One region of the Oceanobacillus sp. HCA-5259 genome, then DNA from elsewhere that is predicted to be linked to it. Evidence: riboswitches for the same ligand, from Rfam matches in the RefSeq annotation. Region 1 holds a riboswitch; each other region holds the start of a gene.
What was found. A riboswitch is a leader RNA that binds a small molecule or an ion and turns the genes downstream of it on or off. The one in region 1 is predicted to bind cobalamin.
Positions count from the first base shown of each region.

Region 2: it holds a riboswitch for cobalamin, as region 1 does, so the genes downstream of both, WKU33_RS15625 (ribonucleoside-diphosphate reductase subunit alpha) here and WKU33_RS00370 (acyl-CoA thioesterase) in region 1, are expected to answer to the same signal.
Region 3: it holds a riboswitch for cobalamin, as region 1 does, so the genes downstream of both, WKU33_RS13245 (ABC transporter substrate-binding protein) here and WKU33_RS00370 (acyl-CoA thioesterase) in region 1, are expected to answer to the same signal.
Region 4: it holds a riboswitch for cobalamin, as region 1 does, so the genes downstream of both, WKU33_RS03385 (DUF4430 domain-containing protein) here and WKU33_RS00370 (acyl-CoA thioesterase) in region 1, are expected to answer to the same signal.

Region 1 covers NZ_JBBKBV010000001.1:80,231-86,750, reverse strand. Annotated here, with positions in the region: gene WKU33_RS00400 (hypothetical protein) at 197-835, opposite strand; gene WKU33_RS00395 (hypothetical protein) at 1,260-1,565, opposite strand; gene WKU33_RS00390 (HXXEE domain-containing protein) at 1,675-2,181, shown strand; partial or broken gene WKU33_RS00385 (SDR family oxidoreductase) at 2,204-2,296, shown strand; gene WKU33_RS00380 (DUF4367 domain-containing protein) at 2,375-3,541, opposite strand; gene WKU33_RS00375 (hypothetical protein) at 3,790-4,050, shown strand; gene WKU33_RS00370 (acyl-CoA thioesterase) at 4,403-4,885, opposite strand; cobalamin riboswitch at 5,070-5,246, opposite strand; gene WKU33_RS00365 (hypothetical protein) at 5,433-5,627, shown strand; gene tenA (thiaminase II) at 5,678-6,352, opposite strand.
Region 2 covers NZ_JBBKBV010000036.1:4,482-13,573, reverse strand. Annotated here, with positions in the region: gene WKU33_RS15640 (ornithine--oxo-acid transaminase) at 1-774, opposite strand, end outside; gene pruA (L-glutamate gamma-semialdehyde dehydrogenase) at 833-2,380, opposite strand; gene WKU33_RS15630 (sigma-54 interaction domain-containing protein) at 2,586-3,992, shown strand; cobalamin riboswitch at 4,139-4,332, shown strand; gene WKU33_RS15625 (ribonucleoside-diphosphate reductase subunit alpha) at 4,465-6,699, shown strand; gene WKU33_RS15620 (flavodoxin) at 6,793-7,260, shown strand; gene WKU33_RS15615 (ribonucleotide-diphosphate reductase subunit beta) at 7,304-8,344, shown strand; gene WKU33_RS15610 (MFS transporter) at 8,467-9,092, opposite strand, start outside.
Region 3 covers NZ_JBBKBV010000025.1:26,344-35,435, forward strand. Annotated here, with positions in the region: gene WKU33_RS13230 (cob(I)yrinic acid a,c-diamide adenosyltransferase) at 75-662, opposite strand; gene WKU33_RS13235 (adenosylcobinamide amidohydrolase) at 711-2,195, opposite strand; gene WKU33_RS13240 (FecCD family ABC transporter permease) at 2,206-3,231, opposite strand; gene WKU33_RS13245 (ABC transporter substrate-binding protein) at 3,221-4,213, opposite strand; cobalamin riboswitch at 4,326-4,512, opposite strand; gene glmM (phosphoglucosamine mutase) at 5,502-6,845, opposite strand; gene WKU33_RS13255 (CdaR family protein) at 6,893-8,119, opposite strand; gene cdaA (diadenylate cyclase CdaA) at 8,112-8,927, opposite strand.
Region 4 covers NZ_JBBKBV010000003.1:178,619-187,710, reverse strand. Annotated here, with positions in the region: gene WKU33_RS03390 (DUF4430 domain-containing protein) at 1-35, opposite strand, end outside; gene WKU33_RS03385 (DUF4430 domain-containing protein) at 254-2,713, opposite strand; cobalamin riboswitch at 2,859-3,043, opposite strand; gene WKU33_RS03380 (GNAT family N-acetyltransferase) at 3,313-3,774, opposite strand; gene WKU33_RS03375 (ATP-binding cassette domain-containing protein) at 4,201-6,474, shown strand; gene WKU33_RS03370 (YitT family protein) at 6,601-7,476, shown strand; gene WKU33_RS03360 (GTP pyrophosphokinase) at 7,702-8,445, shown strand; gene WKU33_RS03355 (NADPH-dependent FMN reductase) at 8,854-9,092, shown strand, end outside.

The DNA.
Region 1 (6,520 bases):
TTTGGGTCGGAAAACGAGATGAATCCTTTTTCTCAGGTGACTATGCATTCAGAATATCGAAAATACAAATTCCGTGAGCAACATGACAGTATTCCGGACATATAGAAGGTTATCAATCCCTATTGACCAGCTCATTTCGCCTAAGAGGAGCTATCAACGTCAGGATGTTAAGATTCCTAAATACCCCACTTCCCGCTTAAGACTTGCTCGGAAAAATGGTGTAAGACCACGAATAAATGAAATCAATAATAAAAACAATCCCCCAAACCATTGAAATGTTATACATCATTTCATTTGCATAAGGTGATGCCAAGTAATTGTCATCACCAATCCACGAAAGATCAGTCAGGTAATTCATCGCCTGATTGAGATCCTTTATTCCATAGCTCCAGAAAACAATCTGGACGGCTGCGAATATAAGTAAATGGAAAATGGAGCTGTATCGATTGATTTTGGCAATATATTTCGGGTCTTTTTGTCTCCTGATGATTTCTTTATCCCTTTCAGTAAGTAAGTCGATACCGCGCAAATTACCAATCTTCAAGCGCATCCAACGGTCCAACTTCCGGAAATCATTGATGCCAAAAGTGCACGCATACAAAATAAAAATCAAAATAACAATTTGAAACATCGAAATCTCGCCTGTTTCCCGGTAAATAAGGAGAGCAAGCACTCCCTCAACGATAAATAAGCCGAGAAAAGACAGCAGAAAGATAAGACTTAAATTCCGTTTGTTGAAAAAATAGCGGATGACCCCGAATAGAATTAATGAGATAAAGGACAGTATCTCTGCAGCGATAAAAATTTCCCATTGATGTTGGATTAGAAAGGTCATTTGGTGGCTCTCCCCTTTTGGAATTGGTTTAGGTTAATATGAAAAACACTCACTTGTAGTTTTACGGCGGAAGTGAGTGTTTGGTTTCAATGATTGCGCCTATAAATTCTCTTAAAACCATCGGATATGACTAAGTTGTATTTTTAACCTGTCTAGCTTTCTCTTGAATTTCCCCCGTTTATCGGTGATTAGTTGGATTTCAGATTTCAAAGCAATCTTTTCTGCCACGGTTTCGATTGTCAAGTTCTCTGTATTAATCCGTTCCTGGAAAATATCATGCGATAGTCCTGCGATACATCGATTGAAACATGAGGGAAACCCAATATATGAAGGTTGGGATATACAGTCCGTAATAAATCCATGATTCTGTTCAACTAACATTCAGTGGGAGAGGTAAGGATATCCCCACTGAATGAGTTTCACTTTATGGCACGGGTTGCAATATCGGCGGTCCACCTAAAGACGAATCTTTAAGTCTTTTATAAGCAACATAAAAGGAGATCATTGCACCGATAACAAAGAACATGGCTGAAACAAAGGAAAGTTCTTCTAAAGATATTATCTCATTTGAAGAGTTTGTTGATTTTGATTCTTGTGGTGATGACATAATGAGTACACCTCCAAATATCTTTTCCTTCTTTAATGTATTCAAGCGGAGAAAATATTTTACTCTTTTTAAAGGAAGACAGCCTTCAGATAATAACCTACCCGCCGATTGCCTTCCAGCCATGCGAAAAGTATTAATTATAAACTCGTATAAAGATAGGAATAATCATGTTAAAATACTGTTATAGAAAGGTTTTAAAAAAGAGCATTTCTAAGAAAGGAGTTAAAAGGTTATGGATATCCATCTATTCGTCCTAATTTTCACCATCATTTTCATGCTCCACAACCTAGAAGAAATCATGACAATTGAAAAATGGTTCAACAAAACGTATCCAAGAATTCGCAAAAGAATCCCTGCTTTTGTAGAAGAAGAACTCAGGAAATTTGAGACAATGAATGCAGCCAGATTTTCTTTCGTTGTATTTTTACTTTCTATCCCAGTAGCTATTCTGATTGTAATTACAACAATAACTGAGCACTATCTTCTATTTCTCGGGTTAAATCTGTTATTTGCTTTAAATATTTTTACCTATCCCGTACAATCCTTATACTTACGCAGCTATACTCCAGGTCTTTGGACTTCTGTATCACTGATCATTCCTTATTATATTATTCTTTCTTATCATATATCTAATACTGGTTTATTAACATTCAACAATTTATTAGGTGCAGTCGTAATTCTAATCTTGTTTATTCCTATTTTTCTCCTCAGTCATAAAGCAGCAGAAAAATGGAACTAACTCCTCGAGACAAAATTCAACAGTAGCAAATCTTGTCCTTTACTTAGCATCCGACGAATCCAGTTATTCCACTTGTTCTGAGTTTATCGTGGATGGTGGAATTACCGCAATATAATAAAATTTTCACACCAAAAAAACGACAGAGATTATCTAAAAATATTCCCTGTCGCTTTTTATTAGACGAAATGTGCTCTTACTCAATCCCCTCTGCTATTTGCAGAAACAATTCTTTCGGCATTTCAGATTCTTCGCCAATTAATTCAAGAAACACATCTTCATGTTCCCAAGTGAGACACATGAAACCATCATCATCAACCGCCAGATTACCTTCATTACCATTAATAGTGATTGTCTCCGTCTCTTCCCCTTCAAACATTCCATCATAATCCTCTTGTGAAGGATAGATGCTAAATACGAAGCCGTTCCAATCTTCATCCTCATAAATGAGATAGACCATCTCTGACTCATCATCCGAGGAATAATAGGATTCCGTCATTTCATAGCCCTCCGGTACGAATGTAACATCGGGAATCGTATAATCTACATTTTCCTTAATTTCCTCAAGTGACATTTCTTCCTCGAGAAATGCAAAATCTTCTTCCCATTCCTCTTCCGTTACAGCATTTTCTTTTACTTCTTCTGGAATTTCAATTGGCTCAACTTCATTCACATTCGACACCGTAGCTTCCGCTGTAACTTGAATAGATTCACCGTCCATTTCAAATTCCGCCTGAACAGTTTGTGATTGGATCAACATTGACTCTTTATCAACCTTCATTTCGGTCTCAAAACTGTTAATCGTAATGTCGGAAAGGTCTTCTTCCAAGTCAATATCCATCGTCAAATCTCCCATTGATGTATCGAAATATGGTTCGATTAATTCCTCAAATTCTTCTCCCTCACCGGTTAACGCAAGGATATACTGATCCTCTTCCTCCGTCATTTCAAATTGATCAGCAAACGCCTCTAGTTTTTCAAGTTCACCTTCATTTAATTGGTCAAAGCTCTCTAGTCCCATTTCTTCTTCATCCGTAATGAACCATTCACCGAACATGTTCATATACACTTCTTCACCAACGATATATGTCTCCACATCCATAGAAATTCCAGTCATCCCCATCGTCATGTCTAAATAAAGTGTGTCCGGATCATGTGTGACGTCAGCCGTACCTTCAATCGATACAATCATATCCATAATCTCTGTATCGATCTTCATCTCTGTCGTATAACTTTCTAAATCAGCATTCGCTTGAATTGCCTGCTCCAACACTTGGCCTTCTGTTAACGGCTCCTTATCTTCCCCACAAGCGGCAAGCAGTAAGAAGCTTGCCATTATCAATAAGGCAATGGTTTTTCTCATCTCTTTTTCCCCCTTTTACTTATGCAACATCTTTAAAAATAACAATTGAAAAAGTGACCCCTAACTCCTCTCTCATGTAGACATGTATAGGAAAATCCCTTTTGTAAAACTAAAGAATATTATACCCCAATACTTGGTAAATGGGGATAGTTATTTAGATGGATATGAATTTTATTTTTTAGTAAAATGAAACTTAATTACTTGCCACTCGTATGTAAGATATAAATGTATGAATCGGAGGATATTTAATGAAAAAGTATCTTGTCTTTATCATTAGTTTTATTGTAATGTTCACCGTATTCCAGGTACTGTCTGGCATGTTTCTAACATGGATATATACTCCGAATATTAGTTCAGCTTGGAGCATGCGTACTGGTCTCTCCCAGGAAACCGTTATTACAGGCTGCAATTCATTTGGGCTACCATTGTTTACTGCTGCGCTTGCTGCTTCTGTTGCTTATGTGACCTTCGTGAAGTTTGCAAGGCGTAGGAAAGAAAATATTAAATGATGAAAACAAAGGCGCAAGCGCCCTTGCAGGTTAAAAACGCGACGTCCTGTCGCAACACCTGCACTAGCACATCCTGTGCGTCGTAGCAACGTACAAACTGGAGCACTCCGGAATGAGATAAAGGAAACACAACGAACGATAGTGAGTTGATGTTGACTTTCACCACAAGGGTATAAAGGCGACTAAGCCTCACAAAGACCGCTCGGCAAGTCTTCTTTATCGATTGGAGGAGTGTGAAGTTTGATAGTTGCTGGGCGCTGGAGCCGGACGTAGCTAGCCCCGGATACCTAAGTTATCACAGCATTTTTATTTTATAGTTTCATGTATAATGGGAAAGAGGCAGGATTCTTTCTTACCTGCCCTCTGAATACTCCCGTATCTGCATCCGTCGACTTTTCCTTATTTGCGCACTTTGAAACAGACGCTTCTCCTCCTCCGTTTCCGGAATCACGCCACTCACTTTGGTTGGAATTCCTTCACTATTAATTGCAACCATCGTCAGAATTGCAGTAGTCGTCGTTGTTATTTCGCCTGTATCCAAATGCTGGCATTCCACTTTCACATACACTTCCATCGAGGTTCTGCCCGTAGAGACGACGACCGCCTCCAATTTTAATATATCACCCGCCTTAGCAGTTGAGAGAAAATTCACCGTATCGATCGATGCCGTGACGACCACACTCCCGCTATGCTTCATAGCAGCAATCGCCGCTATTTCGTCAATTGATGCTAAAACAGTTCCTCCAAAAATTGTTCCCATATGGTTTGTATCCGGAGGTAAAACAAGCTTCGTCTGAATTGTTCTCGAAATTGTCGCTGGTAATTTTTCTTCCATTTCATAACCTCTTCTCTGTTCTTTGAAGTGACCGCTTAAGAGACTTCGGGAGAGTTTTTAAGGAAATGAAAAAACCCATCAGAACTGATGGGTATAATAAAGATAGCATCCTCAATAAAACAGTAATCTTTTACCGTTAAAAGTCAGAATAAACCTCATTATACCTTCCCAGCTCCCGAAGAAGATAACTTTCATAATAATGGCAGGTCTCCTGACTTATGCTTCATCCTACTCTAATTCCTTCCCGTCCAAGACAGTGGATTTACTTATTTCGTCAGCATTTACAGTTGCGGGTACAGTTCTGGTTTCACACCAGATTCCCTATTAAGTCTCCTTAGACACCATGATTACGGGTCTTATCGTATGTAGTTATTTTCCATAAAAAGCTAAGTATTGTATCAAGCATAGTATAGATTGTTTAAATTAGCAATGTTAATGGAAGTTTATTAAAAACGAAACATAAACATATAGCAAATGTGGAACGTAATAATGAATAATTAGAAATAATCATTACAATATTCGCTAACTTTAAAAGAGGAGTGATCTGTTGAGCGACTGGATTCCAAGACTTATATTGCTCATTGTCGCAGTACCCTTTGTTTGGTATTTTGTTGCATTAAGTAAGAATGTAAGTAAAACAGAGAAAGAGCATGATCGGGATATGTCATATGAGATCAATCCGTTTACAGGATTGAAAATGCCATCAAGTGATTCAAGGAAAGATAAGGAAAAAAGAGAATAAACCGCTTAACAAAATTAGGGGGGAGCGACAAGCACTCCCCCATTACTCTCTTATAACGGCCACATCTCAATATTTTCTGCCATTTCCCAGAACATGTATTCAAATTTACTTGTTTTTACAACAATATCTTCAAGCGCTTGCAACTCTTTTTCAGATTTTCCTGCTGCGTAATCGTTAATGAGCTTCTGGCAGTTTTCGGCAAGCTCGGTGAATCCTTCTGAGGAATACATTTGAATCCAATTACCGTAAAACTCATGCTCTAATGACTCTGGGTTTTTCGCTAATTCTTTTCCAATATAGTTATAGCTCCATGCACAGGCCAGCACAGATGCAATCGCATTCTCTACACCGCCAAGCTGGGAAACATTCAGCATATAACTTGTATAAGCAGTCATCGTTGCTGATGGTTCAGTTTCCTCGAGTTCTTCACTTGTAATACCAAAGCGGGCTGCATATTCCCTGTGTAATTCCATTTCCATGTTCAATGTCCCGTGCAATAGATTCGCAAACATCGTCATCGTATGTAAATCCGGTGACTTTGCGCTCCCGATTGCAAAAACTCTCGAATACTCAATTAAATAGACATAGTCCTGCTTCATATAATGCTTGAACTTTTCCTTATCGAGCGTCCCATCCCCGATTCCCTTTACAAACGGATGCTCCAAGTAAGCTTCCCAAATTGGCTGGACCTTTTTCCACAGACGATCTGTAAACTGTTCACTCATGATTTATTCCTCCCTTTTTGGTATAGAACCTCTCTACACCACAAAGGGTATGTCTCGATTTGCCGAAAGCCTTTCGTTACATGTGTATGAAACACTTTTACCTTTCCCATTAAAAAAGACCGCTCTTTTTATAATGGAAAAAGGCGGTCTGCGCGTAACATGTTGATT
Region 2 (9,092 bases), on a different contig from region 1:
CTTACCCAATACATAGATATCTGGTACAACATCTTCCCAGTCACATGCAAACATTTTTCCAGTGCGTGCCAAGCCTGTTTGCACCTCATCGGCAATGAATAACACATTATTCTCCGTACATATTTCACGAATTCCTTTGAGATAGCCTTCGGGGGGAATGATGATTCCGGCTTCCCCTTGAATAGGCTCTACAATAATAGCGGCAGTATTTTCTGTAATCGAACGCTTGACAGCATCTATGTCACCGAAGTCTACTCGCTTAATATTTGGGATAAATGGGCCGTAATTCTTTCTTGCAGTAGGATCATTAGATAAAGAAACTGCATTTATTGTTCGTCCGTGAAAGTTCCCTTTTGCAGCAATGATCTCTGCCTGATTATCCTCTACTCCTTTTATTTCATAAGCCCATCGGCGAGCAGCTTTTATCGCAGTTTCTACTGCTTCTACTCCTGTATTCATTGGTAATACTTTATCTTTACCAGTTAATTTTGAAATTCGTTTTGTCAAGGGACCTAGCAAATCATTATGAAAAGCGCGGGATGTCAAAGTTACTTTATCGGCTTGCTCTTTAAGTGCTTTAATAATTTTGGGGTGCCGATGTCCTTGGTTGACTGCTGAATAAGCACTAAGCATGTCCATGTATTTATTGCCTTCCGGGTCCTTTACCCAGACCCCTTCTGCTTCCGAAATTACAATCGGTAGTGGATGATAGTTATGTGCACCATAATGCTCGGTTAATTCAATAATTTCTTCGGTTGTTTGCGTTAAAGTCATCCGTACTCCTCCTTTAGAGTAGTGCAAGGAACTATGATGCTCCTTGCACTGTTCTATATTAGTATGATTCAGAAATTGTTTTCGCTAACATATGGAGTGCCAAATAATCTGGACCTCCCGCTTTTGAATCCGTACCAGACATTTTAAATCCGCCAAACGGGTGGTAACCAACAATTGCCCCCGTACAATTACGGTTGAAGTATAAATTACCGACATGAAATTCTCTAGAAGCTTTATTTATTTTTTCACGATTATTTGTAATTACCGCTCCTGTTAATCCATATTCAGAGTTATTGGCAATTTCCAGTGCATGATCAAAGTCTTTTGCCTTTGCAAATGCAACAACAGGGCCAAAGATTTCCTCCTGCATGATACGTGCTTCTACATCTAAATTAGCAAAAATGGTTGGCTGAATAAAATAACCTTTGGAGTCGTCCCCCTCGCCACCAGTCATTAGTTTGCCTTCTGCTTTACCGATTTCGATATAATTCATAATCTTGTTGAAGGCAGCTTGATCGATAACAGGTCCCATATTAACGTCGGGTGTGGTAGTTTCACCAACAGTTAGCTCTTTCGTGCGTTTTACTACCCTTTCTAGTACTTCATCATAGACATCTTCATGAACGACTGCGCGAGATCCAGCAGAGCACTTTTGCCCTGAAAATCCAAATGCAGAAGTTACAATGGCGTCGACAGCAATATCAATGTCTGCTTCATTATCGACTACAACTGTATCTTTTCCACCCATCTCTACAATTGTACGTTTTAAGTGAAATTGGTTCTCATTAACCGCTGCGGCACGTTCATATAAGCGAGTTCCAACTTCACGTGAACCTGTAAAGGTTATTAGCGCTGTTTTTGGATGATCCACAAGATAATCTCCAACTTCTGAACCACTGCCTGGTAGGAAGTTGATGACGCCATCTGGTATGCCTGCTTCCAATAAAACATCTACAAATTCTGCAGCAATTACAGGGGTTGCACTTGCAGGTTTAAGTATGACTGTATTGCCTGTAACAAGTGGTGCTACCGTTGTACCTACCATAATGGCAAAAGCAAAGTTCCATGGCGGAATGGTCACTGCAACGCCTGAAGGGGTATAGAGGTACCGATTGTATTCCCCTGGTCTACTATTTATTTCTTTTCCTTTATCTAATTCAATCATTTGTCGGGCATAATACTCCATAAAGTCAATACCCTCTGCAATATCAGCATCGGCTTCGTTCCATGGTTTTCCAGCCTCTTTAATCAGTAAAGCTGTAAATTCACTCTTTCTGCGACGGATAATTGCTGCAGTCCGTATTAAAATATTCGCCCGGTCAATTGCATTCGTATATCTCCAAGTTTGGAAAGCTTGATTCGCTGCTTGCACAGCTTTTTCAGCATGTTCCTGATTCGCCTTGGCAACGTATCCAATTATTTCTTCTTTTTTCCCCGGATTAATAGAAGTGATCTTTTCTTCAGTAAGTACTTTTTCTCCATCTATTAAGAGGTCATAAGTTCCCCCGAGTTTTCTTTCAATTTTTTCTAACTCAGATTCCAATCTTTTGCGATTGCTCTCTATTGAGAAGTCTGTAAATGGTTCGTGCTTATACGGTGTTAACATAGAATCCACTCTCCTTATAAAATTTCGCTTGCTTGTATAAATAGCAAAAATCATGCCAACTATTTAAGTGTTGACTTATCAAGGTTTTAATAAAAAGAGATGCAAAATAAATTTGCGTTATTTTTAAAAAGCGCATAACCGTGCAAAATTATTTTGCTATTACAGTATATTTCCATTAAGCTGATAATAGGGAGGGAACACTTTCATGGGAAATGATGTAATGGATCTGCAAGCACTAAAGCATAGAAATAAACTATATGAACAGTTGCTGGATGAAGTGAATGTTGGTATCCACGTAATTAATAATCAAGGGAAAACAATTATTTATAACAAAAAAATGATGGAAATTGAATCAATGGAAGCAGCTGACGTATTGGATAAGGATGTATTAGAAGTTTTTTCATTTAAGGAAAATCAGCATAGTACACTTGTCCATACATTAACAACCGGGAAAGAAACTAGAGGGATTAAACAAACTTACTTTAATAATATTGGAAAAGAAATCACGACAATTAATGATACTTTTCCAATTATAAAAGATGGAAAGATTACTGAGGCAGTCGAGATAGCAAAAGATATCACTCAATTAGAACAAGTTATTAAGGAAAATGTGTTACAGAGGAAAAACACCAAATTTACATTTGATCAAATTATTGGAGATAGTGAAGAATTTGCTACGGTAATTGAAGATGCAAAACTAGCAACTCGAACAACTTCATCTGTTCTTATTGTTGGCGAAACAGGAACTGGTAAGGAATTATTTGCGCAAAGTATCCATAATGGTAGTGCAAGGTCATCTGCTCCTTTTGTCGCCCAGAATTGTGCAGCAATACCCGAAAGTTTAATGGAGAGTTTATTATTTGGTACAAAGAAAGGGGCCTTCACGGATGCGATAGATTCACCCGGTCTATTTGAACAAGCAGATGGTGGAACTTTGTTACTTGACGAGATTAATTCTTTAGACGCTTCCCTTCAAGCAAAACTCTTGAGAGTGCTGCAAGAAAGAACAGTAAGAAGAATAGGGGATACAAAGGATAAAAAGGTGGACGTTCGTATTATCGCAACGATTAATGAAGACCCGGCCGATATGATTATGGAAAATCGAATAAGGAAAGATTTATTTTATCGTTTGAGTGTCGTAACTTTATTCATCCCCCCCTTGCGTGAAAGAAAAGTAGATATTATGCCTTTAACGACGGAATTTATTAATAAATACAATACACTTTTTCAAATGAATATAAAGAATGTTAGTGCGGAAGCAAAAGAATTACTCTATGAACACGACTGGCCAGGGAATGTAAGAGAGTTAGAGCATACTATTGAAGGTGCGATGAATCTAGTAGTTGAAGAAAAGGAAATTCAAGTTCATCATTTACCCACTCGTTTTCGAAACCATAATAAATATAAGAGAGACAATGATAGAAACAGCAAGGATAGTCCCCCTATAATCGATTTTCATTCGAGAAAGCTGCGAGTTAGAATGGAACAGTTGGAAAAGGAATATATTAAACGAAAACTTTTAGAAAATAACTATAATATAACACAAACTGCAAAGATTCTTGGTATAAGCAGACAGAGCCTTCAATATCGCATAAGGAAATTTAATATTTAAATTTAGCACGTATTAACGGTCTGTAACATTTGAGTAAATTTTCCTTCAGCTAACGGAACCTTTTCGTAAGTTATTAATTGTTGAAAACGGGTATACTCTATGATAGAATTCAATATATAGTGCTTGACAAGGCAATTTAATACTAAATGTAGTATATAAGTAATGGTGACAAGATAACTGTTTAAAAGGGAATCCAGTTAAAAGCTGGAGCTGCCCCCGCAACTGTACGTGTGGACGAATTAGTAAACCACTATATCGCTTGCTGTTAGGTGACGATATGGGAAGGGCTATAGTAGGAAGAAGCACAAGCCAGGAGACCTGCCATAACTTGCAAGTTTTGTTTCTTCGGGGTGTAAGAAAGGTAAAACGATAAGAAGTGTGTATTTTTTTATGCATTTTGTCGTTTTTTCCTGCCGTTCATCCCGAAAATGAACGGTTTTTTTAATGTGTTTACATAAAGGGAGGAAATAAAATGCAAACAATGAGTCAAACTAAAAGTTCTAAAGGGATTGAATTAATTGATGAATGGGCCAAGGGATTAAATATTCAAACCGAAAAATATAAAGAAAAAGTGGAAGGACTCTGGAATTCTGACCAAATGAGGGATGAATTTTATGATGCTCTAATTAACCATGCCCTTGAAAATATAGACGAAGTATCACCAGACTGGACTTATTTTGCTACACGAATTTATTTGCATGAACTCTATCAAAAGGCTGCAGAAAATAGGGGTTATGACGCTTCTCTTTCGTATGGTCCCTTCTACGATTTATTAAAGCAATTGACCGATAAAGGAATTTATTCTACTAATCTTCTTTCAAGCTACACGAAAGGGGAAATTGATTATTTTGGTGAGTCACTTGAACAGGAAAGGGATTTATTATTTACGTACCCTGGCATTTATACATTGGCAACTCGTTATCTTGCAATGGATCATGAAAAGAATATCTATGAATTGCCACAAGAGCGCTGGATGGTTATTGCGATGCATCTTATGCAAGAAGAACCAGCTGAGGGTCGCACGAAGCACGTTCTAGAAGCATACTGGGCGCTGAGTAATTTATATATGACGGTTGCGACACCAACATTGGCTAATGCAGGGAAGAGTCACGGGCAATTGTCGAGTTGTTTTATCGATACGGTAAATGATAGTTTAGAAGGCATTTATGATAGTAATAGCGATGTTGCCCAACTGTCGAAAAATGGCGGTGGAATTGGGGTTTACATGGGTAAAGTCCGAGCGAGGGGCAGTTCAATTAGAGGATTTAAAGGGATGTCTAGTGGGGTTGTACCATGGATTAAACAGTTAAATAACACGGCGGTAAGTGTTGATCAGCTTGGTACTAGAAAAGGTGCAATTTCGGTTTATTTAGATGTATGGCATCGCGATATTGAGGAATTTCTTGATTTGAAGCTAAATAATGGGGACGAAAGATTACGAGCCCATGATATCTACACAGGGGTAAGTATGCCAGACTTATTTATGGAACAAGTGGAGAACAGAGGAGACTGGTATTTATTTGACCCTCATGAAGTTCGTGAGGTGATGGGCTTCTCTCTAGAAGATTTCTACGATGAGAAGAAAGGTGATGGAGAATGGCGCAAGAAATATCAAGCATGCATTAACGCTAATTTAGATTCGAAAAAGAAAGTACCTGCAATTGAAATTATGAAGAGAATCATGCGGTCCCAGCTTGAAACAGGGGCACCATTCATGTTTTACCGAGATGAAGTGAACCGCCGGAATGCGAACTCTCATACTGGGATGATTTATTGCACGAATTTATGTACGGAGATTACGCAAAACCAATCCCCGACAGAGTTTGTCCAGCAATATCTCACGGAAGAAAATGCCGTTGTGAAAAAATACAAGCCTGGTGATTTTGTTGTTTGTAACCTGAGCTCCGTCAACTTAGGAAAGGCTGTACCAGATAATGTATTGGAACGCCTCATCAAAATTCAAGTTCGCATGCTTGATAATGTCATTGATATCAATACGTTGCCATTATTACAAGCAACGCTCACGAACCAAAAGTATAGAGCGATTGGTCTAGGTACATTTGGATTCCACCATCTGCTTGCAAAAGAAGGAATTGAGTGGGAATCAGAGCAAGCTGTAGAATATACCGATGCAATTTATGAAAAAATCGCCTACTTAGCGATTTCTGCATCAGCAGATTTAGCGGAAGAAAAAGGCAGCTATCAAGTATTTGAAGGAAGTAAATGGAGTACAGGAGAGTACTTTGATAACAGAGGGTACGATGATTCCGAAGAGTGGATGGCATTGAAGGAGCGGGTGAAAGAAACCGGAATCCGCAATGGTTATGTAATGGCTGTTGCACCGAATGCGTCTACTTCGATTATTGCCGGCTCTACTGCAGGAATCGACCCAGTGTTTAAACCTTTCTATCATGAAGAGAAGAAAGACTTTAAAATGCCTGTAACGGCACCAGATATGGACCACAATAATTACCATATCTACAGACGTTCCGCTTATATTGTTGACCAGCGCTGGTCGGTGAAACAGAATGCAATGCGCCAGAAACACGTAGACCAAGGGATTTCATTTAACATGTATGTGCCGAACACGATCCGGGCTTCTGTTTTACTAGACTTGCATCTACAGGCTTGGAAGAGCGGACTGAAAACAACTTACTATGTACGCTCTTCTTCTACAGATATTGAAGAATGTGAGTGGTGTCAATAATGGATATGGGAAAGTTTTTACTTTCCCATATCTCTGCCCAAAGGAATCGATGACAAAGGGATTAATCGTACGTTATAAACAGGAGTGAAATAAATGAACATACTCATTGCTTATCATAGTTTTAGTGGCAATACCGAGGAAATAGCGGAGATGATCCAGGATCGATTAAATCATCACGGTTATCAACCTGAATTATATGAAATTGGTATGGGTGCCTATTTTCCTGAGTTAAGTAATTACGATATCGTCATGTTAGGGACGTTTACATGGGATCTGGGTAGTACCCCGGCTGAAGTAAAAGACTTTGTAGCGGATGTCGGCTATAAGCCGGATAATATTGCCGTGTTTGGCTCAGGCGAAACCCAATTTGGCGGGGAAGAGATGTTCTGTCTTGCAGTTACGAAACTAGCTAGATTTTACAATAGTCCATGGGAAGGTTTGAAAATAGAACAGTCCCCAAGGGGAAGCCAGGAGATAAAAGTTTCCAATTGGGTAGATGGAATTGTAGAAAGTGTAAGAAAAGAAAAAGAGCAGAAGAGCTGGGTGACAGTAGGCGTATAGAGTGAGTAAGAATAGAAAATTAAAAGAGGCAGGGAATACAAATATGACTGTAGTTTTAAAAAAAGCTAGAACGTTAGAACCAAAAAACCCTAATAAATCAACAGGGATTTTTGGGGGGAAGTCCAGTGGTATTTTAAATTGGAATGATATTGCATATCCCCATTGGTATCAGATTTACAAAAAGTTACTAGGAAACTACTGGCAAGCGGATGAAATCAATATGTCTTCCGATATTAGGCAGTTTCCCGAGTTGACGAAGGATGAACAGGATGCCTATTTGAAGATTATCGGATTACTGTCTACGTTAGATGCACCACAGACACGGACGGCCTTGTTATTATCTTTATACGCAACCGATCCATCCGTACAATCCATTATGGCTGTAATTTCGCAGCAAGAGGCTGTGCATAATGAGAGCTACTCGTATGTTTTATCATCTGTCGTGTCGTTGGATGAACAGAATAAGTCATTCGAGTTAGGCCGGACAGATCCAGTTCTCCTAAAACGGAACGAACGGATTATCAAAGTTTATAATGAATTTGCAGAGAATCCGACAATCAAAAACATATTAAAAGTCATGGTCTATACTTCTCTGCTGGAGGGAATGTTTTTCTATTCCGGATTTGCCTTCTTTTATAACTTAGCACGAAATAATAAAATGGTAGGAACTAGTACGATGATCAGCTATATTAATCGGGACGAGCTCGAGCACGGAAGATATATTGGCGAATTGTTCCGCGCAACACTAGCTGAGAATCCGGAGTATAATACGGAAGCGTTCAATGAGTGGGTATATGATGCGTTCCGTCATTCGGTGGAACAAGAGATTAATTGGTCCAGATATGTATTAGCTCATGTTGATGGAATTGATTTAGATGAAATGGAAGGCTATATTAAATATCGAGCGAATAAGATGTTACGTATGTTGGGCTTAAGTGAGATATATGATGGTTACTTCGATAATCCGATGAAATGGATTCGCGCATATGTAGATAACTTTGATGGAACGAAGACAGACTTCTTTGAGCAAAAGTCACGTGCCTATACAAAAGTAAGTGATTTGAACGGGTTTGACGACTTATAAAGTGAAACTTCATTCAGTGGGGGTATTACAGACCGTTAATGCGCGATAAAAGAATCGTTTGTTAGATAGGAAAATCCGAACAATCTAGGAGGAACTTCTACCTTAGATTGTTCGGATTTTTGTTATGTTATTCTTAGCATTTGCTTCTCTTTTCTACCATACAAGAAGAAATAAAGCACGGTTGAAGCTAATACTACAAAACCTAAAATACCGTAAAGGGAACTGTAACCTATTAAAGGTATAATGAATCCGAGCAGATAAGGGCCGAACCCAAGCCCTGCATCAAGCGCAATAAAATAGGTTGATGTAGCGAGTCCTAATCGGTGAGGCGGGGTCAGCTTAACTGCGATAGCCTGTGAGCAGGACTGGATATTCCCAAACCCAAGACCAATCAGAAATCCAGACAATAATAGAGTCATCCCGCCACTTGCTGTACTTAGAAGCAGCATTCCAGCTGTAAAAATCACAAAAGCTGGATACATGACATAGTTTGCTCCTTTCAAATCCATTAAGCGGCCAGTGAAAGGGCGTGATAGTAAGATTGCCACAGAGTAGACGAGAAAGAAGAAACTCGCCACTTCAACGAGGTTTTTTTCTGCGGCATAAAAGTTAATATAAGAAAGCACACTCGAATAGCAAAGACCTAGCACGAGAACAATAATTGCAATAGACATCGCCCTTGGTTCGATAAAATTAGAGATTTTAAATCCTTTCTCCTCTAACTCTTCTATTGAAAAGTCTACTTTTG
Region 3 (9,092 bases), on a different contig from region 1:
ATGAAATTTCAAGATTCTCTTCATTATAAATAAAAAATGAAATAATTCAAGATTGTATTATAACTTTACTTTTTTCACTTTTTCCTATTACTGCCACGAAAAACCCTTGCACTGCGGGCATACTCCACATCCGCAACTTGCAGGCGAGAATTAACTACACGGGCTGCTGCAAAGAAATAATCAGATAATCGATTCATATACTTTAACGGAATTGGATCTAAATCTTCTTCCCGCTGATAAAGTTTTACAATCTGTCTTTCCGCTCTTCTTGCCACTGTTCTCGCAACGTGTAAATATGCAGCGGCCTCCGTTCCGCCTGGGAGAATAAATCGTTCAAGCTCTGGTGCCTCGTCTATTAAGACATCCATTCTCTCTTCCAAATACGTAATCATATCTTCAGAAAGCTCGTGAGGACGTTCTTTTTTCGATACATTAGAAAGCTCAGTTCCGCAGTCAAATAATTCATGCTGAATTTTTTCCAAATCAGCAATGAGGTCTTTGAACGGTTCTTTATTCTTATTGAGCCCAGCTACCGCAAGACCTACAAAAGAATTCGTTTCATCAATTGATCCGTAAGCTTCCACCCGAATATCATCCTTCGTCGTCATTCCACCTATTAACGCGGTCTTTCCTTTGTCACCAGCCCTTGTATACAGTCTCAAATGAATCGCTCCTTTTTTTGTTTTTATACTCTCAAGCAAACGTTTGATTTACCCCTGCTCAGCTGTTTTTTTCCTCTTTAACGTTTTGGAAATGGCCCTCTTCATTTCTTGATAAACAGCATTTCCTATTAGAGCACCTAACTCCGTCGCGGTTCCAGCATAATCCAATTCCTTCCCTTGTTGGGTTGCGGCAATTAAAATACTGTCTGTAGGAGTTCCTGTTGCGACCGTACCTGTCTTCCGGTCTTGAATAGCGAGGTCTCTTAACACTTGAGCCTTCGCCTCCGTTGCCGTGATCGTTGCCTGAATAAAGGCTTCTTCCGTTAAACTGCCATTTACAAAAACCCATGTATTAATCGTTCCCGGAGCAACTGGACCAACAAGCGGCTTTGCTCGTGAGCTGTCCACCGCATTTCCAACACTCGCTGTCACAACAACTAAGATTGAAAAACCATTACCCTCATAAATACCAAAACTGTAATCTTCCAAGACAATTGCCGTCATCATTCCAACCGTCTGAGCCGGCGGGAAACCTCGCCCTTTTAAATAAGCTCGCATTTCCTTCCGGTGATCATTACAATAATAATTCTCATCGACATGCCGATTGACAAAGTATTTATACCAGCCAATCCCTGCGCCAACGATACCAGAGGATATCGTTTTCAGCGGGAGATCTGAATGGAGTACGATTTGCTCTGTACTAAAAGAAAGGTTTGTTTCATCAATTGACCACAGTTTTTTTCCCTGCCACGTCTTCTTGCTTGGCATTAAATGCAGCTGTGGCTTGGCTATTTTAGAGTGGGCCTGCTTAATGACCTCTGTATCGAACACCGAGTTAATCAGTTCCTCAGAAAGCACTTCATCTGGATTTTCCAACGCTTTTGCTTCGCCCTCATCCATTAAAAGCAGGCGATCACAATAAAGGCTCGCAAGGTTTAAGTCATGCAAAATCGCCACGACTGTGAGGCCCTTTTCTTTTGCACTTTTTCTGAGCAAATCAAGCAATTCTTTTTGATAGGCTAAATCAAGATGGTTAGTTGGTTCGTCCAAAAGAAGAACTTTCGGTTGCTGCACGAGAGCTTGGGCCAGGAATATTCTCTGCTGTTCTCCTCCAGAATGTTCCATCACCGAGGTGTCCGCAAATTCAAGGATGTTCGTTTGCCGCATGACACGCTGAACGATTTCCTCATCTTCTTTTGTCCATGATCGGAACAAGCCGCTATGGTGCGCATAACGACCAAGTGACACCATTTCTTTTACTGTATAAGGAAAAACTTGGGGAGTGAGTTGGGGTAAGACGGCGATTTTCTTAGCTAATTCTTTCTTAGAGTAATCGGCAATGTTTCTCCCCGCTACTTCAATTTTTCCCTGTTGCAGATCGAGCAGTCCACTAATCATATTGATTAAAGTTGTCTTCCCACTGCCATTTGGTCCTAGAATTCCAAAAAACTCTCCTTCATTTACGGAAAAACTAATGTTTTTTACAATCTCTTCACCATCATAGCCACCCGAGGCATTTTTAATTAAAAGCATGGTTCACCTCTCAACTTCTTCTCCGTTGTTTAATTAATATTATCGCAAATACCGGTGCACCTACTAAAGCTGTAATCACTCCGACAGGCAATACTTGAGGTGAGATAATTGTCCGCGATAATAAATCGGTCAATATAAGAAAGCTCGCTCCAATAATCATCGACAACGGCAACAAATGGACATGATCAGAACCCCATAGCTTTCTAGTTAAATGCGGGATAACTAAACCGACAAAGCCAATTGTCCCGGATACGGCAACCGCTGCACCTGTGAGGATGGAACCAGCAATAAGAATAAGCATTTTCCTTTTGCCAACGTCAACGCCTAAATGCTGGGCCCGTTCTTCGCCAAGCGACATCGCATTCAGTTCTTTTGTATTCATTAATAAAATGAGTGAGCCAAGAATAAAGAAAGGGAGAATGATTCCAACATAGCGCCAGCCTCGCATCGATACACTGCCAAGCAGCCAACCGATAATCTGCTGCAACTCATCCCCTGTTAAAGCGATAATTAATGAAATAACCGACCCTAAGAACGCGCTGAAAATGATTCCCGTAAGAATAATCGTTTCTACGCGCATCGTCCGGTCAATTTTTCGTGCAAAGTAAAGCACAATTATAATGGTCGCTAACGCTGTTACAATGCTTAAAAACGGCAAAGTAAACATCCCGATAACCGGTAGTGATATTCCGAAAAACAATGTTGCAACAGCACCAACGGAGGCCCCAGAAGATACTCCAAGAATATATGGTTCCGCGAGCGGATTCCTTAGCAGTCCTTGGAAGGCCGCTCCCGCAATTGCGAGTGAGGCCCCGACAAGTCCTGCCAACAGTACTCGTGGCAAACGAATCTCGTATACAATACTTACATACATTGGATCGACATCAGCACCAACGGGTAAGCGAAAGGCTTCGCTGCCAATCACTTTAACAATATCAAGAATCGGGACGGATACACTGCCAATCGAGATGGCAAAAAGCATCGCTCCAATAAGAAGCGTAAAAGAAATTCCATATTTTGTTACATTACTCTTCATCAAACAGCTCCGGATAAACCGCTTCAGCTAATTCTTTTGCCCCTTCTGTGAGTCTCGGACCGGAACGAGTAATCAAATCAGCATCAATATCATAAACTCTTTCATTCGTAACTGCTTCAACTACATCAAAACCATTTCGCGAAAGAACCTCTTCTTCTGGATTTTCAATATATGCACCGTAGGAAGTGATGATGACATCCGGATTCAGTTCAATGATTTCCTCTGGATCAAGCGCGAGCCATCCTTCATGCTCACCAGCGGCATTTTCAGCATGAATCATTTCCAACAGCTCATGAATAAACGTATGCTGACCTGCTGTATAAATATCCGGTGCAGGGGAATTTTCAAAGAAAACTGTCCGTATATCTTCCTCAGCTATCTCGGATGTAAGCTCACGAATCTCTTCAAATTCTGCTTCCATTTCCGCAATCAGTTCTTCTGCCTCTTCTTTAGAACCGATAACTTGTCCAATGGTTTCAATCGTCTCGTAAGTGCTCGCAATATCCTGCGCATCTTGAACGACGAATACTGGTATACCTGCAGTTTCAAGTTGTTCGAATGCTTCCTGTGCACTGCTCACCCCTAATTCATGGGCGAGGACAATATCCGGGTCAAGGCTAAGGATCAGTTCCACATTCAATTCCATGCCGCCAATTTTTTCAATTTCCTGTACTTCTTCCGGATAATTATCATGATCCGACACACCGACTACCTTATCCCCTTGTCCTAAAGCAAATGTAATTTCCGTATTGCTCGGGATCAATGAAACAATCCGCTCCGGTTCTTCCTCAAGCGTTATTTCATTATCTATTGCATCTGTGAGTGTCAGTGGATAATGATCACCGTTCGTTGACTCTTCTTCAGTTGTTTCATCTTTACCTGTATTTCCAGTTGCATCTTCATTGTCTGTCGCGCCTTGTCCGCAAGCAACTAGCAGACTAAGTAAGAACGCGAGCAGCAAACCCTGCCATAATCTTTTCATTTCCATTCCTCCAATAATAAATTCATTAAAAAAAGCATCCCACACAGTGTGAAGATGCTTCAGTAAATAGGTATACATCCATATAGACCCATCACCTGACTATCCTCGTAGTGCTGGCGTTACAGAATAGGCAGGTCTCCTGGCTCATGCTCATCACTCCGCTGCACCTTCCCATGCATTTAACGCACAGTGGTATTTACAGCTCGTTCGCACATACAGTGGCGGGACCGCGTTGGACTTACACCAACTTCCCTTTTAAGAATTCAACAATCGAATCCACCTATTTCTATTGCATTTCATTTTATCAAATGAATCTATATCATATCGTACACCTTTTTCATGTGAAAGTCATCTTTTTATTCTTGCCCGGGCAAGAAGGCAAATCAATATCTTATTTAACTTTTTCTATCGAGGATATTGAATGAATGGAAGAAGGATTCTACCATTCCTCAGCAAACTGCATTCTGGGTGTTTTCCCATTCGAAGGAGCGGAATGCGATGTAGGGAAAATAAACTGCGGTTGCTTTCCCTTGTGAGGAGATAGAGAGCTGGATTGGGAAAATAAACGGCGATTACTTTCCCTTGAGAGGAGATGGAGCGCTGGATTGGGAAAATAAACGGCAGTTACTTTCCCTTGGGAGGAGGTGGTGCTCTGGGATGGGAAAATAAACGGCGGTTACTTTCCCTTGGGAGGAGATGGAGCGCTGAAATGGGAAAATAAACGGCGGTTACTTTCCCTTGAGAGGAGATGGAACGCTGGGATGGGAAAATAAACGGCAATTACTTTCCCTTGAGATGAGACGGAGCGCTGGATTGGGAAAATAAACGGCAGTTACTTTCCCTTGGGAGGAGATGGAGCGCTGGATTGGGAAAATAAACGGCGATTATTTTCCCTTTAGATGAGATAGAGCGCTGGATTGGGAAAATAAACGGCGATTACTTTCCCTTGGGAAGAGATGGAACGCTGGAATGAGAAAATAAACTCCGATTAGTTTCCCTTGAGATGAGATGGAGCGCTGGAATGGGAAAATAAACGACGATTACTTTCCCTTGAGAATAGATGGAGCGCTGGAATGGGAAAATAAACTCCGATTAGTTTCCCTTAAGATGAGATGGAGCGCTGAATTGGGAAAGTAAACTGCGATTACTTTCCCTTGAAAAGAGATGGAGCACGGAATAGGGAAATTAACAGCGATTAACATTCCTCATAAGCGCGGATATAGCAATAGTAAAATAAACACAAAAAAACTGCTCCCTTGTCCCTTGACAGAAAGCAGTTTTCAATCAATTACTCTAACCCAAGTAAATTTTCAATCACGGAAACCACACGGTCGGCATATTTATTACATGCTTCTTTCGTTTCCGCTTCGACCATCACACGGACAAGTGGCTCGGTTCCGGATGGACGGACGAGCACACGGCCATTTTCACCGAGTTCTTTTTCCACCGCATCAATTTCTTCCAAAATAAGCGGGTTGGTCAATGCTTCATTCTTATCCGTTACTTTAACGTTTTTCAGAACTTGTGGGAATACTTGCATCTCTCCAGCTAATTCCGATAAAGGTTTCCCTGTATCTTTCATAACATTTACAAGCTGTAATGCAGTTAGCATACCGTCACCTGTCGTAATAAAATCGAGGAAAATGATATGACCGGATTGTTCTCCGCCAAGGTTGAATCCGCCCCTACGCATTTCCTCCATAACATAGCGGTCGCCTACATCGGTTTTATCACTATGCATGCCATTCTCTTCAAGCGCTTTATAAAAACCGATATTACTCATGACAGTTGAGACGATTGTATCTTCACGAAGTACGCCTTTTGACTTCATATATTTTCCACAAATATACATGATTTGGTCACCATCAACGATATTACCTTTCTCATCGACTGCAATTAAACGGTCACCATCTCCGTCAAATGCAAGACCAATATCTGCGCCCTTTTCCAATACAAGCTCTCTTACCGCTTCTGGATGAGTGGAACCTACACCGTCGTTAATATTCAAGCCATTCGGTGATGTGCCAATCGTGTAAATGTCTGCCTCGAGGTCCGCAAACAGATGAGTTGCAAGACTGGATGTTGCACCGTGTGCACAGTCGATAGCAATTGCAAGGCCGTCAAAGTCGTTATCAATCGTATCTTTTAAGAAAGAAATATACTTTTGTCCGCCTTCAAAATAAGCATTCACTGTACCGATGTTTGCTCCGACCGGTCGCGGAAGTTCGTCATCCTCATCGATAAGCTTTTCAATCTCTGCCTCCTGCTCATCCGTCAACTTAAAACCATCCGGACCGAAGAATTTAATTCCGTTATCTTCCACCGGATTGTGCGAAGCGGAAATCATAATACCTGCATCAGCACTCATTGATTTCGTTAAATAAGCCACTCCTGGAGTAGAGATGACGCCGAGACGCATGACTTCTGCACCGATAGAAAGTAAGCCTGCGAGCAAAGCTCCTTCAAGCATATGACCTGAGATACGTGTATCTCTTCCGATGATCACTTTCGGATTTTCCCTTTCCTTCGTTAGTACATATCCGCCGATTCGACCTAATTTATAGGCAAGTTCCGGTGTTAAATCTTTATTCGCCACACCTCGGACACCATCGGTCCCAAAATACTTCTTCATTCATACCTCTCCTTTTAATAAACCATCTAAAAGTCACTTACTTAAGTCTATTCGATTTCAACTGTGATTTCCTCAAACTCGGGAGTAACTGTCACATCTTCTACCTCATCCCATTCCACTTCAACTGGCACAAGATGTTCACCCGGTTCAAGCCCTGCCAAATTAACAAAGACGCGGAAATCATCAGGACTCAGCTCTCGAAGGAATGTTTCATTTCCTGTTACGGTAATATCCATTTCGGCTTTACTTGGCTCGACATACGTTACAGCTAGTCCGTCCTCAAGTTCTTCCTCTTCAATCGCCATGGCTTCTAGAACCCGTGCTTCTTCCACTTCAACCGTTACTTCAATTGTTTCCAATTTTCCTGTATATACACCATCCGGGAGATCGAAACCAACATCAATCGTTCCAGATTCCGTAATTTCCGAGAGATCGATTTCTTCCGTTGAGATGGAATCAATTTGTTCAAGAATGTCACTGACTGCAAAAATCTCAACCTCATCCAGATTAGCAGAAATGGACAACAAGGAAAAGTCCTCTGGTAATTCACCGGTTGTTTCAATATCAATTGGAACAACTTTGCTTGGACTCACGAAATCAACAGATATAACAACCGTCTCCCGGTCCAAGCGAACTTGCAGTTCATTTCCTTGCGTATCATACACATTCACCGGTACTTCTCGGTTCGAAATCGAAGTCTCCTGTCCGGCCACATCGACATAAATTTTAACGACACCGATTTGTTCCATAATTCTTCTGGATGTTGTAATTTGGACACTGGACTGATCTAATTCATAGCCCCCGACCTCTACTCCCGGCGGCAATTGATCGGTATTTAAAAATTCCACCGTTATCGGGTATTCCTGACTTGCCCTTTCCTCGATGGATACCTCGATTGTTTTCGGCTCTATATAAACGCTAATATCATCAGAAACCGTATGCTGCAATTCTACCGTATGATTTCCCTCTCCAAGTCCCTGTAGGTCTACGTAGACGGTAAAATTACGATTGAAAATAGCAGGCATAATCGTTGCGGGAGAACCTTCTAATGTCACAGTTGCATATTCCGGAACCCCACTTACGACATAATCATCCGAATTAATATCGATTTCCACTGGAACATCATCAAGTGTTTGGGTTTGTAAATTCCTTCCCGGAATAGAAGATTCAGAGCTGGATGAATTGGATTCTACATTCACGAAAATAAATAAAGTAATGGCAAAGCCAAGCGCTAATACACGAATAAACCATTTACTTTGAAACCAATTATCCATTTTCATTCCCCCTCCGTTTTTTCGTCTTCTCAGAGGTCATTGGAAGCAAGGATAAATGTTCTTTTAATAATTCTGTTAAAGCTTCTTCCGTTAAATCACGATGCAGCTTGCCATTTATCGTGCAAGATATCGCACCTGTTTCCTCTGAAACGACAATAGTAAGGGCATCTGTTACTTCACTGATCCCCATTGCAGCTCTGTGTCTCGTTCCCAGTTCCTTAGAAATGAATGGACTCTCTGACAGCGGTAAATAACAAGCAGCTGCAATAATTTTATCTCTTTTAATAATAACAGCCCCATCATGGAGCGGTGTGTTCGGTGTGAAAATATTTGTCAACAGCTGGTGGGTCAATTCTCCGTCAATCGGAATCCCCGTCTCCGCATATTCGCCAATTCCAGTCTCCTTTTCAATAGAGATGAGCGCGCCAATTCGCCGCTTCGCCATATAAGTTGTGGACTGGACGATTGCCTCAATTTGTATTTCCATATCTTCTCTCGATTTATTACTCCTCGTAAGGAAGCTTCCTCTTCCAAGCTGCTCCAAGGCTCTTCTCAGCTCAGGCTGGAATAAAATAATTATAACTATAATCCCCCATTGGATAAACTGGTTCGAGAAATAACGAACCGTCTGGAGGTTAAATGCAATACTGAGTAGCCAAATTGCCAAGATGACGGCAATTCCTTTAAGTAATTGCACAGCTTTCGTGCCGCGGACTAGCATCATCAGTTTATATAGCACATACCAGATGAGAGCTATGTCTACGGTTATTCTAAGTATCGTTAGCAGGTCGAATCCCCCATCGAGCATGGTCACACGTCCTTTAGTTATGAATTAACAATTGTATAATTAATTTTCAAAAAATACATCTACAATGAATTACATGTTCCTTATTATATCATAAATACCGGGATTCATGTGAACATAATAGCGAAGCAACCACCTTAAGATTTAGAGCCTTTAACAAAGGAGGAA
Region 4 (9,092 bases), on a different contig from region 1:
AAGGTGATAAGGGCTAAACGGAATACCTGCTTCATAACAAACATCCTTTCTTTAAAAGGGTAGAATAATCCACTGGTAGTCAGCGGATTATCCATAGAGTGAAACTTCAATCAGTGGGGGTTTTTCTTCATCCTCATTGATTGTTAGTTGAACGAATCGGAGTGCTAGCGTCCGTTATCTCCCGCCTAAACTTTCACGAAGACCCTAAAGTTTTGAGGTGGGAGTTTTACGGACGGTTACACCGGGATAAATATTACTCTGTAACTTTATTTCTGCGCTTAATATACAATAGAGCACCGGCTGCGATTAGGATGAATCCTAATGCTAAGAGATTAAACATATTTGTTGCTGTCATTGGCAGTTTCTTACCTTTTTTATCTTTGTCATTATCTACCAGTGGCGGGGTTGCTCCGTCTTTATCATCGTCGGCAGGATCTTTTTGTCCTGTATCATGTTTAAATACTCCAAATGTGCTAAGGTGATCGGTTGTTAGGGTGACAAATCCGGCTGTTGCATCATAAGTGCTGCCAGATAAAACGTCCCAGCTTTCCGTTTCTTCATTGAAATGGAATGCTTTTATTTGGTTAGCATCGAGCCCTTGCACTGCGTCTGCGTCAACTGCCAAGCCAATGATAATATCATGATTAAACTCGGAAACAATCGTTCCATCCACGGTTAAGGTAAAGTCATAGACAGCACCGATTGCTTCTTTAACACTTTGTTCAGCGAGATTGACTTCAATTGTTTCACCAAGTTCACGTAATTGTTTCACTACAGGAACAGGAATCGTGATGATCGTATCTCCGTTATTAATAACGAGCGGCTTGTCTGCCTGAACAAGGTAGTCGGCAGCTTCAGCTTCTACCGCAACTGTAAAATTAGCTAATTTGTCTGCATGATGGGGTGTTACTACGACAGCATGTTCAGTTTCATATTGGTGCAGGTTGTCTTTTGTTATGATAACTTTATTCGGATCGTCAGATGGATTGTTTTTGTCATTGTCCCCATCGTTATCACCGTCATCCTTGTCATCGCCAGGCTCTTTCGGATCTTCCTTCTTATCAAACTTAAACACTGGACCAGTACCATTCTTGAATTGATCATAAGCAACTAATGCTAATGCCCCTTGGTTGATTGCGAAAACACTTGAAACATCATCTTCCGGTAAATGTTTAAAGCTGCCATCTTCCATTTGGAAGCTGATAAGGTGTTCTAGTAAGTTTCCGCCAGATTTTGTAAAGGCATCGCTTGTTGCGTCAACTCCGACAGCGGATAGGCCGATAATGACCATTGCAGCGGATTCCGCTGAATACCCGCCATTAAACTCTTCATCGTATCCGCCTTTATCCCCTTGTTGTTTGCTCATAGCTTTAACTGCTCGGTCAAGTGCAGCCTTCACGTCCGCATCATCCGCATAAGCGCTTAAAGCAAGCAGGCCCATCCCAGTAATATCCGGGCTTGGTCTTTCACCAAAGAAGGACCAGCCGCCTGCATCCAGCTCCATCTCAAGGAATGCTTCAATGATGCTGTCCCGTGTCCAGTCTGTACCTTCTGGGATCGGATAATTGAAACTATCAATTGCGAGCAAGCTATAAACGAGTTGGTTACTTAATGGCATTTTTTCATTCAGTAACATCTCAATCAAGTTGATGCCGTTTATATCTGTTGCATCATACCCGGCAGAAGTTAAGATAATAATGTTTTTTGCAATTTCTGTAGCATTCCCTGAGTAATCATCATTGATGGAAGCGGCTACTTCTTCGGCCATGTCATTTGAAACATCAGCACCAGCAGAGTGAAGGGCGGAGAATCCGTACCAGTCCATTTCAGCTGGATTGGACGAGAGATAATTGATTACAGCTTGGAGGGCTTCTGTATAATCTTTATCCGCAACTACCTGTTCTTTATCTTTTTTCTTATCTTTTTCATTTACAGGTGGCTCTTCTGATTTCTCATCTTCTTCATCAGCCGGTTCTTCCGGTTCACACGAGTCATCGACGACAAGTTCAAGCGTGTCGCCATCTTTAACCGTATGACCGAGTAACCCAACTTGCATCATGTCGCCATTCATATAGGTCGACCAGTATTCACAATCTCTTTCTAATGGTTCACCTAAGTAATTCACAAATGTTAAGTATTCGGAATCAACGCTCACATCTACTTTTACATTTTGATTTGCAGCAGCTTTAATTAGAGCGTCATAGGCAGTCGTGTATTGTGGCATGGATACAGTAGTCTCTGTAATAACTGTCTCCCCATTTGCATCTACTGCAGAAACCGCAACATCAAATACTTGAGGTTCGGCTGCAAGGTCTGTAAGAATAAATTGAATATTATCCCCGTTCGTTACTTCAGTTGAACTTGCTCCCATGTCTTGGAATAGACCATTCACATAAAAGGACCAGAAGTTCGATTCGGGATCAGCAGCTACTCCGCCAATACCCGTAATCATCTCGCCAAAGTCATAGCTGTCCCATTCGAGTTGATCATCTACTTCTCTAATCACATCAAAGGCAGTATCCCCATTTGAAATTTCCACTGCTATAGTGTCTAATACTGCAGAACCATCTTCATCAACAGCGGAGATGGTGACAGCATTCTCCAAGTTTGCTGCATTTACGGTTTGCAGGCCGAATAATCCAGATTGCGAGAGAAATAGAATGGCAGTCATCACCACGATAAACAGTTGCTGTAATCTACTATTTCGAACCATTTGTATACCCCCATCTTACGTATTTTTACCAATAAAAAAACATCTCTACCTTTAGAGATGTATAACAAAGCAAGCGTTATCAATCATGGATCAATCCATAATACATAACTACTATCAGCCACACCTCCTATCCTCGTAGGTTTATAAATTGGCGCTAAAATAGGCAGGTCTCCTGGCTTATGTTCATCGCTCTCCATTGCCTTCCCATAATAAAACAGTGGCTTATGAATGAAGAACTCGCATTTACAGTGGCGGGACCGCGCCGGATTTTCACCGACTTCCCTTTTCATGATTTTAAAATAAAAATCAACCTATTTTTTCGCATATTTAGTTGTTGAAAGGGGAGAAAAAGTTTCTCCAGATACTATGTATTAACTATGACTTAAGTATAGCAAAAATTATGAGTTTGTCTATGGGGGGAAAGAAAAGGACTTTCTTCATTAACAATTCAACTAGCTGCCGATATAAATAATGTGCCCACGCAATAGCTGCTCAATTTGATAAGGATAAAGGTTAGTGAATCCATAGTTAACTAATATTATCAATCAAATGTTTGTTTTAACAAATTCTCATTTATATAGTGCTAGATTCAGGATTTGTTACAGTTTCAATTTCATGCCTTCATGTGTTGCTCTAAATCCTAATTGTTCATAGAATCGCCGTGCCTCTGTTCTTTTTTTATCAGTCGTAAGCTGGATCAAATGACAGCCGCGTTCTTTTGCTCGTTCGATTGCCCATTGAATTAGCAGCTTGCCCACACCTTGTCCACGTGCGGAAGCAGATATCCTGACACCTTCAATCGTTGCACGCCAGCCTCCTTGGTAAGTGATGGAAGGCGTAAAGGTGATTTGCTGCACTCCGATGATCTCCTTGCCAATACACGCTACAATCAATTCATTATTTGGATCTGAATCAATTGCAAAAAAGGCTTCTCGATAACGATTTGGGAGAGGTTTTTCGTACTTCTCCCGAGAAGCACCAAGTACATCATCCGCAAGCAAGGCGACGATACGTTCCAAATCCTCTACGGTTGCTTTCCTAAAACTAATGTCAGATTCCATTCTCATTTCCCCCCAGTTTATTGAGAAATTCCTATATAATCATTTATTTTCACTATAAGTATATACAAATAGCCTAATTACTCAACTTTAAAGATTGAAAAATTGGCCTTTCATCACTATTCATGAGTTTCGTATCTGGGATAAATTCATCGATGTATTCATCATCCCCGTTTTTTAATTGGTAATCCATCGGAATCTCTTTTACATTTTTTAAAAAAGAGGGATTTTCAAATACTAATTGAAAACTTAACCTGACTTTATTGGCATCTGAAAAGTGCTTATCTAGCGTTATCCTAATTTCATGCACTTATCAGAATCAGGGGCTTTTTTTATTATAAAAATACTGCTCATCATATTTTTTACCTATACTATTAGAGTGTGATAATATTAGCATTGGTTAACGGTTAAAGGAGCGAGGGCGATAACATGTCAGCAAATAAAGATGAAATCATATTACGAGGATTAAAAGAAAATAACTTGAAAAATATAGATTTGAATCTGCCAAAAGAGAAGATCATCGTTTTCACAGGCCTTTCCGGTTCAGGAAAAAGCTCAGTCGTCTTTGATACATTAGCTACCGAGAGCAGAAGACAGATGACATTGAATTATCCTCACTATGTCCGGAATCAAATGCCGAAGTTTGAGCGTCCCCAAGCTGATCTTATGCAGAATTTAAGCCCGGTTGTTGTCGTGGAACAGCGGCAATCAGGAGGAAATTCACGTTCAACGGTCGGCACGTATATGGATATCCATCCATTGATTCGCTTATTGTTCTCTAGGATTGGTGAGCCAGCAATTGGCTCTGCGACAGACTTTTCTAGTCAAAGTGCGTTCGGCGGTTGTCCGGAATGTAGCGGCTTCGGCGAGGTCATTGCACCAGATTTGAGAAAAATTGTGGATGAAGAGAAGTCACTCCGGGAATACACAGTAAAATTTAAACCTTTATCTCCTTCTGGCTGGCAAGGTAGATGGATGATGACATGCGGTTTATTTGATCCGGATAAACCAATCAAAGATTACCCGGAAGACAAGCGTCGACTGTTATTATATGGCCCGCCAGAGGGGGAGAAAGTGAATGCACCCTTTCATACAAAACATGGACCACAACCCCATGATTGGGACGGAATCCTGCCCCGTTTTACACGGCTTTACATTAACAGGGATATTTCCAAATTGAAAGGAATCACCCAAGATGATGTCCTCGCGATGTCGACACGTTCCCTCTGTCCAACCTGCCAAGGGTCAGGACTGAATCCAAAAGTGTTGGAAAGCCGTATCAATGGCTTAAATATCGCGGAGTATGACCACTTGGAACTGACAGACGTTCTAAAAGAATTACAGAAAATAACCGACCCGCTCGGAGAATCAATCGCCCAGCAGGCTATTCCCCATGTGACCCAACTTGTTGAAATGGGGCTAGGCTATTTGAGTCTATCAAGAAAAATGGGCACATTGTCTGGTGGTGAAGCGCAAAGGGTAAAAATCGCCCGGCATTTAGGAAGCAGTCTCAACAATATTACATATATTTTCGATGAGCCGAGCGCAGGGCTTCATCCGGAAGAAGTGGAAATGTTGCTTAACATGTTGCACCATATTAAAGCCCAGCATAATTCCGTTATCGTGATCGAACATGATGTATCGGTGATCAAGGCAGCAGATGAAATTATTGAGATGGGACCAGGAGCTGGGATCCATGGTGGAAAAATCATTTACCAGGGCAAGTTGGAAGGGTTGGAAAATTCAGGAGCAGCAACAAGTTTAAATGAAAAAATAAAAATCAATCAAAATCCCAGGAAGCAAAATGAATTTTTCACCATAAACAAAGCGACGAACAATAATTTGAAAAATATAAGCGTAAGCCTTCCGAAGTATACGTTAGTCTCCGTCTGTGGTGTCTCCGGTTCTGGTAAAAGTTCTCTTTTGACGGAAGCATTTACAGAACAGTACCCTGAAACAATTACGGTTGGGCAAGGAAGTATCGGCATTTCTAACCGTTCAACCTTAGCAACCTACATGGGGATCATGGATGATATCCGTGCCATATTTGCGAAAGAAACGGGGCAGCCAGCAGGATTGTTTAGTTTCAACTCGTTAGGTGCCTGTCCCGTTTGTAAAGGCAAAGGGGCTGTCATGCCTGACGTGGCATTCGCGGATCCAGTAACGATTTCTTGTGAAGCGTGTGGCGGGACGAGGTATTCAGATGAAGCTTTATCTTACCGCTACCAAGGTAACAATATCGTGGAAATATTAGAGCTAACGATAGACGAGGCGCTCGACTTTTTTAGAATGCCGAAAATCATCAAGCGCGTGAATACGTTAAAAGATGTCGGGTTAGGGTATCTAACCTTAGGACAGACGACAAGTTCACTAAGCGGAGGCGAAGTCCAGCGATTGAAACTGGCAAGCCATTTACAAAAAGAGGGGCAAATTTATTTATTGGATGAACCTTCTTTAGGACTTCATACGAAAGATAATAATAAACTTCTTGATGTATTCCAGAAGCTTGTGAACAGAGGGAATTCTGTTATCATCATTGAACACAATCTAGACTTTATCGCGGCAAGTGATTGGGTAATTGAGATGGGTCCAGGCGGAGGAAAAGAAGGCGGTCAGATTATATTTGAAGGAACACCGGAAGCAATGTTGAAAGCTCGGACTGTGACAGCGAAATGGTTGCGGGCTGGTATTGGAGAAAGATGAATAAAAAGTGGTGTTCATGGGAAAGTGATGAATATCACTTTTTATTTCACTTTACCTACTTCGGATAAAGAATTGATAAACGAACAAAATAGAATCAAACATCTAACTGTGGAAAGAGGAAATTAAATGAGTACAGCCGCGAAGCAACAAAGAATTACAAAAATAAAAAAGATATTACGGGCATTGGCAGTTGTTATTGGAGCTTTTATCACAGCATATGGACTAGAGTCGGTACTCATCCCTAACAACGTGTCTGACGGAGGAGTGACAGGTTTAAGTATCGTTGCTTCTCAATTATTCGGTTTGCCTCTAGGCATTTTACTTGCTGTATTGAATATCCCATTCATTTACTTAGGATATAAACAAATAGGAAAAAGCTTTGCCATTTATTCTGTTCTTGGCATCGCCTCTCTCGCATACGGGACAAGCATTATGCACCATATACCAATTATTGTTCAAGGGGATACATTATTAATAACCGTTGTAGGTGGTATTATCATCGGTTTCGGTATCGGCCTGGCATTACGAAATGGTGGAGCACTAGATGGGATTGATATGTTAGCAGTATTACTTTCCCGGAAATTACCATTTGGCACAAGTGACCTTATCTTATTTTTAAATTTATTTGTATTTGTGATTGTTTCTTTCGTTTTTGGTTTACAAGGGGCTTTCTTATCAGCAATTGCATATTACATTGCATCTAGAGTAATTCCCATTGTTGAAGAAGGCTTAAGCGGTTCTAAAACATATAAAATCATCACGAGTCAACCAGACATAATGGCGGAAACGATCCGTGACCGTTTAGGTCGGATGGCAACTTATAATCTCGTTGAAGGCAGTTATACAAATGGAAAATTCAAAGAAATCACTTGTATTATTAATCGCTTAGAGGATAGTAAAATGAAGGAAATCATTTCTGAAATTGACGAAAATGCTTTTGTCGTTGTGTATGATGTAGCAGAAGTGAAAGGTGGGACATTTAAGAAAAAAGATATTCATTAGTAAAGGAAAGGTATTGCAGCAGGAGCAGTTGTTACGAAGGATGTTGCGGCAAATGCGGTGGTTGCAGGAGTTCCGGCAAAATTTATAAAGGAAGTTGAAGGAGTAAAACAGGAGTGAACTACCACTCCTGTTTTTAACATCTTTAATTCGGGTTATTTCTAACAATCCTGCTATAATATAAATATATTCATCTATAGTGCATTCTAGAAAGAAAGGAATTTTTATATGATTAATAACCTGGAAGCCTTAAAAAAGGTTAGAAGTGAATTAACCCGATTTATGATGACTTACCAGTTCGGCTTGTCCGAAATGAATACGAAATTGACCATCCTCCAGGAGGAATTCCAACATATCCACGACTACAATCCGATTGAACATATTAAAACACGTATTAAATCTCCTGAGAGTATCATGAAGAAGATGTATCGGAAGAATATTCCTATATCAACGGAATCGATAAAGCATAATATTATGGATATCGCTGGAATCCGTGTTGTCTGTTCCTTCATTTCCGATATTTATCGGATCAGTGAAATGATAGAAAATCAAAAAGACGTTACAGTCATTGAAAAGAAGGATTATATTAAGAACGCGAAACCAAACGGTTATAAAAGCCTACATTTAATTGTCTCGGTGCCTGTATTCATGTCTGACCGGATTGAAGATGTCTATGTAGAAATTCAAATCCGGACTGTCGCCATGGATTTCTGGGCAAGCTTGGAACATAAGATATACTATAAATATGATAGTCTCGTTCCAGAACGGTTAACGAAAGAACTGACGGAAGCAGCTATGGTAGCTAATGACTTGGATGAAAAGATGGAGCAACTGCATAACGAAGTCAGTCATATTAAAGATCAGAACAGTCGAGAGCAGGACCTCAATTTTTTAGATTTGAATGAGGATAGATTATATTTGCCGATAAATTTTTTACGGGATTTCATTAGGGATGCCGAAGAGGAGAAATAGGTAATTTTTAAGGGTGCGTGGAGGGATAATTGCCTGGGTGCGAAGGTTTAGGTTTTTGTCGTTCAAAGGATGAGGAAGGATGAGACGCTACTCCTAAACATCTGAAATCCAGTCATCTTCGAGCTTTCGGTTAATTAAAAGGTCTTTAACCGCTCGAAAGAATACCAACTTGGATTTTTCGTTCGATTAAAAGGTCTCTAATCGCTTGAAAGTGTATCATCTCCATAAATTAGGTCGATTAAAGAGCTTCTAAATGCCCGAGGACGTACCGGCCTAAGCATCTTCAGGCGATTAGAGTGCATCTAATCCATCGAAGCCCAGTGCCGTCCCATTTTTCAGATGATTAGAGACATACTTATAGACACTCAAGCACGATCTCTGAATCAAAGAGGAAAAGAGGTAGATAGAATGAAGCTAGTAGGAGTTTCGGGCGCGCTCGCAGGCGGGAAAACAGCAGTTGCGGTTGAAGCAGTGTTAGCTGCTGCCCGAGTGCATGACCCGACGATCAAAACGGAATTAATTGATTTACGGGAATATGACATTGAATTCGCAGCGGGTCTTCCTTTATCTGCATACAATGAAGATACATGGAATGTGGTGAAAAAGATTCAAGCTGCAGATTTTCTCGTGTTTGGTACACCGATCTA